DNA from 2 places in the Lacticaseibacillus boliensis genome. Region 2 is predicted to be linked to the other one. Evidence: riboswitches for the same ligand, from Rfam matches in the RefSeq annotation. Region 2 holds a riboswitch; the other holds the start of a gene.
What was found. Region 2 has a riboswitch for lysine ahead of ACYVRB_RS11940 (ABC transporter permease subunit). Riboswitches for the same ligand answer to the same signal wherever they lie in the genome.
Positions count from the first base shown of each region.

Region 1: another riboswitch for lysine. It lies ahead of ACYVRB_RS09710 (amino acid permease); the one in region 2 lies ahead of ACYVRB_RS11940 (ABC transporter permease subunit).

Region 1 is NZ_BAAIHN010000022.1:34,001-37,113, reverse strand. It holds gene ACYVRB_RS09710 (amino acid permease) at 22-1,416, opposite strand; lysine riboswitch at 1,560-1,735, opposite strand; gene budA (acetolactate decarboxylase) at 1,817-2,524, opposite strand; gene alsS (acetolactate synthase AlsS) at 2,712-3,113, opposite strand, start outside.
Region 2 is NZ_BAAIHN010000035.1:15,267-18,379, reverse strand. It holds gene ACYVRB_RS11950 (PTS mannose/fructose/sorbose transporter subunit IIC) at 1-123, opposite strand, end outside; gene ACYVRB_RS11945 (mannose/fructose/sorbose PTS transporter subunit IIA) at 184-1,158, opposite strand; lysine riboswitch at 1,580-1,749, shown strand; gene ACYVRB_RS11940 (ABC transporter permease subunit) at 1,931-3,113, shown strand, end outside.

The DNA.
Region 1 (3,113 bases), on a different contig from region 2:
TTAAACTTCGACAATCACTGGTTAATTACGGTGATCTCGATGCGGCGTCAGATCGACTTCAGCCAACGGGATCAGATGTGTCTTGTGTTTGACCTTATACCAGACCAACAATACGATGAATAACGGGATCGACATATACGAAACTAATAGTCGGCCCCAGGCAAAATGGGTCACACTGGAGATATCTTGACCTAAGATCATGACCAGGCTCATGACGATCGCCAACAGGGGTCCGATCGGGAACCACTTCGCATGGTACACTAATTCGTCCAGAGAGTGCCCCTGAGCGACGAAAGCACGCCTGAAGCGGTAATGGGATACAGCGATGCCAAGCCACGCGAGAAAGCCTGTGAGGCCGCTTGCGGCGACCAGCAGTTGGTAGACGCTTGGCCCCATGATGCTGGACAAAAACGTCAACGCCCCAACTGCGGTGGTTGCCAGCAATGCCGGTAGCGGCACGCCGCGGCGGTTCGTTTTGCCAAAGATCCGCGGGGCAAAACCAGAGTTGCCCATCGCCCACAGCATCCGCGTCGACGCGTACATCCCCGAGTTGGCGCTGGAGATCACCGACGTCAAGATCACGGCGTTCATGACACTCGCCGCACCTGCCAAGCCGATACGTTTGAATACCAGTGTGAACGGTGAGATGGCCACGTCTTGGGCGCTGGCGCCTAAAAGATTCGGGCTGGTGTACGGAATAATGGCCGCAATGACGGCGATAGCGAGGATATAAAACAGCAAGATCCGCCAAAACACCTGCTTAATCGCCTTGGGAATACTGGTTTCAGGCGTCTCGGACTCGCCGGCGGTAATCCCGATCAGCTCTGTCCCTTGAAACGAGAACCCAGCAACCACAAACACTGACAGCGTCGCCGGCCAGCCGCCGACAAACGGCGCGGCCTTGAAGGTGTAATTATGCAGCCCGATCGGCTTGCCTCCGAGGATCCCGACGATCGTCATGATCCCGACAGCCAAGAAAACGATGACGGTGATGACTTTGATCAGCGACAGCCAATACTCGGTTTCGCCAAACGATCGCACCGAGATGATGTTGATCAAGAAAATCAACGCCAAAAATCCGAGCGAAAAGATCCAACCCGGTACCGCCGGCAACCAAAAATGCATGACGATAGCGGTCGTGGCAACATCAACCGCCACCGTGATCGCCCAGTTGAACCAATAGTTCCACCCTAAGGCAAAGCCCACCGCTGGGTCGACAAAGCGACTCGCGTATTCTGAAAAGCTCCCGGAAACCGGGATATAAGTTGCCATTTCACCCAGACTGGTCATCAAGAAGAAGACCATGATCCCGATGCCGATATAAGCGAGGATCGCCCCACCAGGTCCGGCAGTCGCGATGGCACTGCCGCTGGCAACGAATAAGCCAGTCCCGATCGAACCACCAAGAGCGATCATCGACAGGTGCCGGGTCTTTAATGACCGACTCACCTGAGTATGTTCCTGTTTTGCCACTATTGCGCTTCCTTTCACTTCAGGTCCTACCGTGCCAGAAAGCACAAAAACGCGCATTGCTAAGGCCAATGCGCGCTGAAAGACACAGACTGATTAGCACCCCGCCGATTGGCGACAGTTCAAGTCGTATTCCAACTTGACCCAAGCCTTTTGTACTGTCGCTGCAAAAGACTTTCGGCACGATCCCCTTTTGAATGCGTTCCTCCTAGCGACAGCTAGTCCCGACACTCGACTGATGGCCCGTGCGACCTCTAATATCACGTTTTCGTGCCGTTATGGCACACTGCAAGCAGTATACCAAAAAGCCGCCGGCTTACGCCAGCGGCTCTCATTTGGTTCTCACTTATTTCTCAGCCATCCGGATATCCTCGACGATTTTGTTGCCTTCGAGGTCTTCCCGTTGGAAATCTTGATCTTCTACAGGCAGATGCAATCGCAAATCCGAGAAGGTTTGCAACGCGAGATCCGCCGATTCGACATCCATCTTCAACAGATGGCCGCCAAATTTGTGGTCGTCACTCAAGAAATGCAGGTGGAATCCTGGTGCGGAAACCCCGGCATACAGTTGTGGGGAATAATAACCCACAACTGTCCCAGTAACATCAGTGGTATCAAACATCGCCTGAGCTTCAGCAGTCTGGCGCAACGTTGGATATGGTGCGGTTTGGGCACAAACGACCCGCGTCTGCACATAACTGAAGTGGCCGTGCATCTTGACGCCAGCGAAGGTGTTCTTGGTCCGCAACGCGTTGACAATCGTTGGGCGGATGTCAGCGTCACTGACGTTCGTAATTTGTTGGGCGTCTTCAAAATGTGCGTAATGCACATTAGCAAACGGCACCTTTTCATCAGGATCAACGACCCGGATCTTACCACTGGAAGCCACTTGGTAGACGACGCCGTCGAGGATCACAAGCTCGCCGTCGAGTCCAGCTAAGGTGCCAATACCAGTATCACCATGACGCATTAACTCCCCAATAGTGAGTGTCCCTGCGAATAAACCTGGCACGAGATTGGCTAAAGTACCATGTTGGAATAACAATGAACTCATGATTGTCCCTCCTAAGAATTGAATGGCTTCATTATACGCCCAACCCAAGCAAAAGTGCAACAATTTTTAAAAACTGTTGCACTGTTGATGTATACAGGCTGTTTATAGTACATAAAAATCGGTTAAAACCCGCAAGATATCGGTATCTTGTTAAGAAAAACACATGCTCTCCGGCTGTATCTACCTGTTAGAACTGGTCTTCCAACATGGTCTGGCTGAGCTTCAAGTTGTCGGAATAATCGACTGGAATGTCGACGACAACGGGGCCCTCGGTGGCAAATGCTTCGTCCAAAACCTTGCCCAGATCTGTCGGCTTTTCGACACGCAAGCCTTTGGCGCCGAAGCTTTCCGCATATTTCACAAAATCGACAGGGCCAAAGTCGACACCGGCGGACTGACCGTATTTCATCTCTTCTTGGAATTTAACCATGTCGTAGTGGCCATCGTTCCAGATGATGTGCACGATGTTGGCGTGCAGGCGCACAGCTGTTTCAAGTTCTTGGCTTGAAAATAAGAAGCCACCATCACCAGAAACGGATACAGCCTTCTCCCCTGGACGGACCAAGGTCGCTGCGATCGCCCAAGGCAA
Region 2 (3,113 bases):
CAAGCCAATCAACGTGCACGCAACAACTGGTTGATGGAATTCGAATTCATCAAGAATCCCTTCCATCCCAGCCAGGAACGCAACGATGAGGACTAGGATGATTTGAATGAAGTTCAAAGACATTGTAGTATCCTCCCTTTTTCCTGGGTAAAAATATAAACAAGCGGCAAAACGCTTAAATCACTACTTGGCAGCGTTCAAGGCGTCTTGAGCCTTCTTCAAGATGTTATCCATGTTTTCTGCGGAATCGGTTGGGACCTTACGAACATCAAACTTGATGCCCTTAGCCTTCAACTTACCGAAGGTGTCGATATCTTCTTGATCGAATGCCAACACTTTGTTTGGTTGTACCTTACCTGCGGAATGCGCCATAGAACCGACGTTGATTTCCTTCAGTGGCACACCACCATCGACAGCACGCAACGCGTCTTCAGGATTTTCGAATAATAGCAGTGCTTTTTCACCGCCAAAGTGCTTGTCGTCTTTGGCGATCTTGATCATCTGATCAACTGGAACAACATGCGCGTGGATGCCACCAGGAGCAGCATCGGTGATCAATTGCTTTCTAAGCTTGTCGCGAGCAACGTTGTCAGAAACAACAATGATCCGCGTTGGCTTAACTGACTTCGACCAAGCCGTTGCAACTTGTCCGTGCAGCAGGCGAGAGTCGATACGTGCAAGGACGTATTCGAGACTGCCTGGACGGCCAGCGTTACCACCCTTGGCAGCTGGTGCAGCTGCGGCAGCAGGTTTTGGTTCAAGCGATTCAGGCTTGATCTTGACCCCGTCACGTCCTGCTTCTACCAAGTGTGCTGCAATCTCATGTGCTGAGGTCATCGACAGACGCGAGCCATAAGCTTCAATGAGCATCGGCAGGTTCAGACCTGTAACGATTGCCCACTTGTCCTTATGTGCTTCGAACAAACCGTTGGATTGGTTGAATGGTGAACCGCCCCACAGATCGACTAGGAACAACACTTCGTCGTCCGCATCGAACTTCGCAATGGCTTCTTCAAGATGTGCTTTCAGATCATCTGGTCCTTCGTTGGGCATGAAAGTAACAGCTTCGACTTTCTCTTGCTCACCGAAGATCATTTGACCGGATTGCTTAATGCCAGCGGCGAATTGCCCGTGACTAGCAAGAATGATTCCGACCATTGTTTGTCGCCTCCTAAATAATATTTGGGTGTGGGTCCCTCTACACGGAATAATGAGAATAATGTGCAGAAATTGCCCACGAAATGAATCCCCAAGAGCTAGTATGCCGTTATCACGGGGCTTTTGCAATCCCTTTCTTGACGCAAAATTGAGCGTTTTCATGAAAGGACTATACCAGCGGGCATCAGCGAAATCTTTTCTTGTTAAATTTTTCTCGAATTGTGGGGCTGTGCCGTATCTAAGACTGGAAAATGTGAGACGTTTTGGCGATTTTGTTTTCACGGGCTATGGAAACAGTTGTGATGTTAATAATCGATAAAACGTTTTTATTTTTGGGAAAACGTTTTATCATCGATCACCATAATACGTTGACGGACGCAGGCGCATCCGCTATACTCGCAACAAGACATATGAATATCCACCAAGAAATAGAGGTCGCGGGTGGTGACGAACGCAACGGAGGGCTGAATCCCGATGAAGTTGCCGTAAGCATCCCCGCCGAAATCTCCTGTGCGATTCGGCGCACATCAGGTTGGGCTAAGCGAGAAAATCGCTTAGACTGTCGCAGCAATGCGGAGCGCTATGATTCTGGTTTTAACTACTGAAATCAGGGGATCGACCTTTATTTAATTGAGGGTCGATCCCCTTTAATGTTCTCTCTATTCCTTCGGTGAAGAGCGAAGCAACGCGCACTTAGCGCGTAGCTCGACAACAATTGCAACGTGACGCCTTACCGCGTCACTCGCCAAACCACGAAGGAGGACAATGTCTTATGAAGAAAGTGTGGCACTACCTGTTGGGGGTAGCCATGATGATAGGGATAGCGGCGGCGGTTGCCGGCCGGCCGACGCCGGTTTCGGCAAGCGGCACCTTCAAAGTCGGGATGGAATGTGGGTACGCCCCGTTCAACTGGACCCAGTCGACGTCAGCTAACGGCGCCGTCAAAATTCAAGGCTCCCACGACTACGCCAACGGCTATGATGTTCAGATGGCCAAGAAAGTCGCCAAGGCCTTGGGCAAAAAGGTGGTCGTGGTCAAGACCTCTTGGGATGGCCTCCCACCTGCATTGACTTCCGGCAAGATCGACGCGATCATCGCCGGGATGTCACCAACGCCTGACCGCCGCAAGACGATTGACTTTACCGATACTTACTATGCTTCGAAGCTGACGGTGGTTGTCCGTCGCGACAGCAAGTTCGCCAAGGCGAAGAGCATTCAAGATTTCAAAGGCGCTAAGATCACGGCGCAACTGTCGACCTTCCATTATCAAGCCATCAAGCAGATGAAGGGTGTCGTCAAAGAAGAAGCGATGAACAACTTCCCGGCAATGCGGGTGGCATTGGAGTCTGGCACCATCGACGGGTATGTCTCCGAAATTCCTGAAGGCATCACTGCCCAAGACGCTAACCCGAACCTGAAGTACCTGAAGTTTTCCAAGGCTAACGGTTTCAAGACCAGCCCGGAAGACGTCGACCTCGCCATCGGCTTGCGCAAAAACGATCCGGACAAGGCCACCATCAACGCAACCTTGGCCAAGATCTCGACCAAGGAACGCAACAAGCTGATGAACACCGCCGTCGCCGTACAGCCAGACACCTCCAAACAAGGCAACTGGTTCCTCAGCATCTTGAAACAATACGGCCCGATGTTGCTTCGTGGCACCGGCATGACGCTGTTGATCTCCTTAGTCGGGACGATCGTCGGCTTCATCATCGGCTTGCTGGTCGGCATCGTCCGCACCATTCCCAAGCCTAAGACCAAAGGCAAGCGTGGCCTCCAGTGGTTCATCAACTGGCTGCTGAGCGTCTACATCGAAGTCTTCCGAGGCACGCCAATGATCGTGCAGGCCGCCGTGTTGTATTACGGCGCCGCCCAGGCCTTTGGCATCAACATGAACAAAACGATGGCGGCCTTAGTGATCGTGTCGATCAACACCGGGGCTTACATCTCTGAAA